DNA from 3 places in the Bilifractor sp. HCP3S3_D3 genome. Region 3 is predicted to be linked to each of the others. Evidence: predicted binding sites of a transcription regulator. Region 3 holds the regulator's gene; each other region holds the start of a gene.

Region 1 (2,273 bases), on a different contig from region 3:
AAAGTATGCACGCGCAAAATACCCGATACGATTTTTAAAAAAACGCTTGCGCGCAATTTAATTTTGTGATACATTGTAATTGTTCAATACAGGCAATACAAAAACTTATCAGCGAATACAGATAAACCACAGGAGGAATAACACCATGGTGAAAATGATCAATCAGAACGATTTCGACGCGGAGGTAATGCAGGCAAAGGGTCTTGTCGTTGTAGATATGTACGCGGACTGGTGCGGTCCCTGCAAAATGATGGCTCCCGTTATGGACAGCCTCTCCGAGGATTATGATGATGTCAAGTTTGTAAAGATCAACGTAGACAATAATCCGGATGTCGCTGCAAAATTCGGCGTACAGAGCATCCCGAACTTCGTATTCATCAAGGACGGCCAGAAGGTCGATCAGGTGGTCGGCGCAAGAGACTCTGAGAGCTTTGAGGCAATCATCGACAGGAATAAATAATAAGTCGGATCTGGAACTTTTGCCGGACTGTGATCATCACAGTCCGGCGTTTTTTGTCCCATGCTCCTCGCTCTGACTGACGCTCTCGTTGGAACTGCAACCATCACAGTCCTGCGTTTTTGTCCCATGCTTCTCGCCCTCCAACAAGCTTCAATTGATGTCTGAAAAAGTTTTTTTAAAAAATTAGCACTCACCTATTGACAGTGCTAATAACCGGTGCTAGTATACATAATGTCAGAAGAAAGCAGATGATAATCCAAACAGCATAGTGACTGAGAGGGGATGAAGAAAAACCATCCGATTCTGAGAAGTGCCGCAAGGAATCCACTGCAGCTCTTCTGTTAGAAAATAAATGTGAAATTACATGAACTCATTCAGAGAAACAGGCATTTTCGAAACGGAACGAATGAGCAGAAGGAGGAATGACTTATGATGTATATGCCAAGTATTTTCAGAAATGATTTTGTAAATGATTGGACAGATGATTTCTTCCAGGCACCGTTTTTTGAGGAAAATGGAGTGATGAAGACAGACATCAGGGAAGACGAAAAGGGTTATGACTTTACGGTTGAGCTTCCCGGATTCCGCAAAGAGAATATTTCCCTGAGCCTGAATGAGGGTGTTTTGAATATAAAGGCCGTGAAGGATTCCAAGGAAAAGGACGAGAAGGAAAAGGACGGCAAAATCATTCGGATCGAGAGATACAGCGGGAATATGGAGCGCAGTTTCTATGTCGGCGATGAGGTTTCCGAGAACGACATCACTGCAAAGTTCGAGAACGGCGTTCTGAATATTCATATCGCGAAAAAAGAACCGCAGACTCCTGAACCGAAGAAGATTGCGATAGGCTGATCACTGATCCGTTCAGACAGCTGAAAGCAGTGTCAGACAGGGTCAAGCGACACCCGGAAATCAAGGAAACGAGATAAAACACGCTGCGCGAGTTTTATCTCGCTATCGCGACGCTCGCCGCACACGAATACTTCGCATTCGGCTGCGGCTCACTGTTCGCGTAAATTTATAAGCTGTCATGTCACTGAGAGATTCAGTCGGCGTGACAGCTTTTTGAGAATACAGAATAAAAATTTTCATCCATGCAGGCATGAGGCAATATATCACAGCCGCATCACGATGAACCGAGGGAATAAATAATCAGAGGCGTATAATATATGAGCATAGCATTAAACAGAAGGGGTATGAAATCCAGGAGAGGAAGAAGGTGAGATAATTATGAAGAAGGATTTTTACGAGGTGCTTGGTCTTCCCAAGGGAGCGGATGAAAACGCGATCAAGAAAGCCTTCCGTCAGCTGGCAAAGCGCTATCACCCGGATATGAATCCCGGCGATAAAATGGCCGAGAAGAAATTCCAGGAGGTCAATGAAGCGTATGCTGTCCTCAGCGATCCCGAAAAGAAGCGGATCTATGATAAGTGTGGCATGGCTGCATTTGAGAATGGCATGGATCCGAAAAAATATGAAGAGGCATATGATGCGTACGGCGGCAGAAGCGATTTCGGCGGCGGCAGGGCCGGGGCTGAAGATTTCTTCCGCAACTTCACAGGGGGAAACGGCGGAACGAGCTATAGTTATCAATCCTACGGCCCGGATGGCAGGAAATATCAGTCCTTCCATTTTAACGGAGATGGCGCAGATGACATCTTCGGCCAGATGTTCGGAAATATGTTCCACGGCAAAACCGGAGACTCCTTTAGACACGGCCGTGCCTCTGAAGGTTATTCATCCGGATCAGGGTTCAGCGGCTTTGGACAGGACGGAACCGGTGGATTTTATGAAGGCATGGACAATGCCGACT
Region 2 (2,273 bases), on a different contig from region 3:
TTTTTTCGGAAGAAGTCCTTTGATCCGACTGATGATAAAAGAACCGGATATCTGTGATCAGGAGCTCCGGCAGATCCGTGCGGACACGCTGATCGTCGCGGGAGAGCATGATCTGATCCGGAAGAGCGAGACTGACCACATTGCCGCAGAGATTCCGGGAGCCGCGAAGCTTATATTGCGCGGAGAATCCCACGGAAGCTACATCGTACACAGCGAAAAGCTCGCAGACATCATTCTGCGATTTTTGAATAAGCGGAAGGGCGTGAACGAAAGCTGAAACAGCTGCTGAAACGGCAGCTGCAACAGAAGCTGAAGCGGCAGATTCGGTCAGATGGCCGGATATGTCCGATTGACAAACGAAATCCGCCCGATATAATCAAAAAATAGAAGACGATATGAAAATGCACCGGGATATAAGTATACGGAAGGCAATATTGTCAGAACTGCCGCCCACATTGGACAGCAAAGAATAAAAAATATAACAGGAAGAAAGAACTGCCATTCCATATCAGCTCTTTGAAAATGCAGACAGGATTCTGGCTCGCGAAGCGCTCATAAAAGCCGGAATTGATTATGAGGGCACAGGTATGGGCGCAGAGCCGCTTGATCAGTGACAGCAGCCGTATCTTCCGGAAAGGAGACGTAACATGGAAATCACGTATAAGCGTGCGTCGATGAAAGACATTGACGTTCTTGTGGACACCCGGCTTGAAGCGCGGGATCATTCTGATAAAACGGAGGATTCTGCAGCCATGATGCGTCGCCGCCGGCAGGCCTACAGCTACTTCCGGAGAAATCTGTCCGAGAATCAGAACGTGGCATATATTGTCTACAATGGATCTGAGATAGCTGCTTTCGGAGACGTCATTTTCTATCATCGCCGTCCGTTGTTTAATCAGAATAAGGAACGGGCATATATTTCCAATCTGTATACAAAGCCGGAATATCAGGATACGGAGATCCCGTTCCGGCTGCTTGATCTTCTGGTGCTCGCTTCTCTTGAGAATGGAGCGGAGGAGATTACAGCTGACAGGGAAATTGCGGCGGATCCACTCTACAGAAAGTACGGCTTTACCAGGAGGGATTCCGGATGGAGTCTGGTGGAGTATGCGTGAGATTCTGTGAAAAATATCTGCGCAAGAGACAGCAGAGGGAACAGGGTAAAAATTTACATGCGATGGCGGAGTCAGTTGTGAAAGTCGCGGGGTGCCGTGTGCCTTTCACTTCCGCGCGCGTGCAGGCATTCCCCGGAGCAAAACCCGGGGAAAAATTTTTAAAAGAAATTAGCACTCACTTATTGACAGTGCTAACAACGAGTGCTATATTAGCTTCGTGAGAGGAAAAGGTTACATAATATCAGAACGTCAAAATCTTTTCCTGACTTAAATACTGCATTTCAAGGGAGGTGTGAGTATGCAAGCTGACAGATTTACACAGAAATCACTGGAAGCCGTGAATTCGCTGCAGAAGACAGCGATGGACTTCGGCAATCAGGAAATTGAACAGGAGCATCTGCTCTATGTGCTGCTGAATCAGGAGAACAGCCTGATTCTTCAGATGATCGAGAAGATGGGCATTGATGCCAATCTTTTCCGGAATGAAGTCGAAGCGGCTATAAATAAAAGAGTCAAGGTTCAGGGTGGACAGCCTTATGTCGGGCAGTATCTGAACTACACCTTGAATTACGCGGAAAATGAAGCAAAGAAGATGGGAGACGAGTATGTGTCCGTCGAGCATCTGTTCCTTGCCATGCTCCGGCATCCGAGTCCTTCGATGAAAGAGCTGTTCCGTCAGAACGGCATCACCGTGGATCGTTTTCTTCAGGCGCTGCAGAGCGTGAGAGGGAATCAGAAGGTGACCTCCGATAATCCGGAGGAGACCTATGACAGTCTGAGAAAATACGGCGAGGATCTGGTGGAGAAGGCAAGAGATCAGAAGATGGATCCTATCATCGGCCGTGACGATGAGATCCGGAATGTAATCCGGATTCTTTCCCGTAAGACAAAGAACAACCCGGTGCTGATCGGTGAACCCGGTGTCGGCAAAACCGCAGTTGTGGAAGGACTTGCGCAGCGTATTGTGAAGGGCGATGTTCCGGATTCCCTGAAGGACAAGACGATTTTTTCACTGGACATGGGTGCTCTCGTGGCCGGTGCGAAATACCGTGGTGAATTTGAGGAGAGACTGAAGGCGGTTCTGAACGAGGTGAAGAAGAGCGAGGGCAGGATTATTCTCTTTATCGATGAGCTGCATCTGATCGTCGGAGCCGGAAA
Region 3 (2,273 bases):
CTGCGCTCTTGCGCGGTATTATATGCCGACAGGCAGCAGGCTGGAGCAGACAGGGAACTGTGACGGCCTGTTTTTTTTACGCGAACAGTGAGCCGCAGCCGAATGCGAAGTGTTGGATTTTCTGATAGGTCATTCCTTCCGGAGGATTGTTCAAATATTTTTTGCGATGAATTGCCATAAGAATTAACCCGAAAATAATTTGCCATTAGCGCCGCGCTCAATTCACCGCGCATTCACCGCGCAACAGCAAAAGTAGTTGACAAAAAAATAATGCAGTGCTATCTTATGAAACATAGGCGTTAGCACTCTGCAATTTAGAGTGCTGACAAACCGGCAAAGGGAACGATCCTGCCGGAGATCAATCCTCAGAAGGAAGAAAGGAGCCAAGGAGTGGGAGAAGATTTGGATGAACGAAAAAAGACGATTCTAAAGGCTATTATCCAGACATACCTGGAGACGGGAGAGCCTGTCGGATCACGGACAATTTCCAAATACACAGACCTGAATCTAAGCTCCGCGACCATCCGAAATGAGATGTCGGATCTGGAGGAAATGGGGTATATTATTCAGCCGCATACTTCGTCCGGACGGATTCCCTCCGATAAGGGATATCGGCTTTATGTAAACGAGCTGATACAGAAAACAAATCAGGATGCTGAAGCACAGACGCTGATGATTCAGAAAACGGATCGTATGGAGAAGGTACTGAAGCAGGTCGTGGATGTGCTGGCACAGAACACCAATTATGCGACAATGATTGCGGGACCGTCGTATCATCAGAACTCATTGAAGTTCATTCAGTTGTCCCGGATCAATGAGAAACAGCTTCTCGCGGTAGTGGTGGCACAGGGGAATCTGGTCAAAAACCAGATGATTGACCTCAAGGAATCTATTGATGAAGACGATATTCTGAAACTGAATCTGCTTCTGAACAACGAGCTGAACGGAAAGACAATCGGCGAGATCAATCTGGACATGATCACTCGGATGAAGCAGCAGGCAGGCATTCATAGCGAAGTCATCAGCAGTGTGATCGATGCAGTGGCAGAGACCATACAGCCGGGAGAGGAGGACATGCCGATCTATCTGAGCGGTGCGACAAATATTTTCGACTATCCGGAACTTGCGGATTCGAAAAAAGCCAAGGAGCTGATGACCGCGTTCGGAGATAAGAAGGAACTGGCTGAGATGATCCGCGAGACGGCTCCGGGCGAGGAAGCCTCGAACGGGATCACCGCCTATATCGGGAACGAATCCCCGATTCAGGGCATGAAGGACTGCTCCGTTGTCACCGCAAACTACAATCTTGGAAACGGGATGAAAGGAACGGTCGCTATTGTAGGCCCTCGGAGAATGGATTATAAGAAAGTAGTAGAAAATCTGAAGCAGCTGAAATCACAGATGAATGCTCTCTTTGGAAACGGAGACGCCAAGCTCGAGACCTCGTCCGATCATGACATTATCGATGACAGCACAGAGTCCTAGCAGACCGGGATCCGGGAGTACACGAAGAAGTGATTAATCCATGCGGAGATTCACATTAGATTTAGAAGCAATAAAAACAGAAAGGCGGGACAGACATGGCAGACGTGAATAACAGCAGGCGGGGCGCCGACGGGGCAGACCCGAAAGCAGAGGAAAAAAGAGCCATGAAGAAGGATAATCATATGAACGAAGAAAAAGCAAAAGATACAGAGAAACGTACAGCAGAAGCAGATACGATGAAGGAAGAGAAGACAGAAAAGGAAGACGGAGTTCGTAACGGAAAAGCCGCGGATCAGACCCAAGAGAAGGCAAGGCAGAATGAAGCCGGGAAATCTGATTCCAAAGAGAAGCAGGATGAGGCGAAAAGCGACGGCTCTGTGGAAAATGGTGATAATGCGAAAGGATCCGGTTCCGGGAAAAAGATAAAAAAGGACAAGAAGGATGAGAAGATTGAAGAACTCACCGACAGACTGCAGCGTCAGATGGCTGAGTTCGACAATTTCCGCAAGCGCACGGAGAGAGAAAAATCCGAGATGTTCGATATGGGCGCGAGAGATGTTATCGAGAAGATCCTTCCGGTGGTCGATAATTTTGAAAGAGGACTTGCCGGAGCGGATGAGTCGGATTCGTTCGTTCAGGGGATGAACAAGATTTACAAGCAGATGACGAAGATCCTGACAGATATGGGCGTTGAGACCATCGAGGCGGAGGGCGCCGAGTTTGATCCGAATCTTCATAATGCGGTGATGCATGAGGACAACCCGGATGTCGGTGAAAACATCATCACA

The links. Region 3 encodes HrcA, which represses chaperone genes, less so after heat shock. Its sites were predicted from a motif close to TGTTAGCACTCNNNNNNNNNGAGTGCTAACA; they were not measured.
Region 1: the regulator HrcA is predicted to act here: its motif matches at 642-672, upstream of ACTNDI_RS05200 (Hsp20/alpha crystallin family protein).
Region 2: the regulator HrcA is predicted to act here: its motif matches at 1,282-1,312, upstream of clpB (ATP-dependent chaperone ClpB).

The regions. Positions count from the first base shown of each region.
Region 1 covers NZ_JBQHWP010000006.1:86,651-88,923, reverse strand. Annotated here, with positions in the region: gene trxA (thioredoxin) at 80-460, shown strand; gene ACTNDI_RS05200 (Hsp20/alpha crystallin family protein) at 890-1,312, shown strand; gene ACTNDI_RS05195 (DnaJ C-terminal domain-containing protein) at 1,691-2,273, shown strand, end outside.
Region 2 covers NZ_JBQHWP010000006.1:68,656-70,928, forward strand. Annotated here, with positions in the region: gene ACTNDI_RS05145 (alpha/beta fold hydrolase) at 1-277, shown strand, start outside; gene ACTNDI_RS05150 (GNAT family N-acetyltransferase) at 648-1,115, shown strand; gene clpB (ATP-dependent chaperone ClpB) at 1,414-2,273, shown strand, end outside.
Region 3 covers NZ_JBQHWP010000007.1:109,193-111,465, reverse strand. Annotated here, with positions in the region: gene hrcA (heat-inducible transcriptional repressor HrcA) at 391-1,485, shown strand; gene grpE (nucleotide exchange factor GrpE) at 1,668-2,273, shown strand, end outside.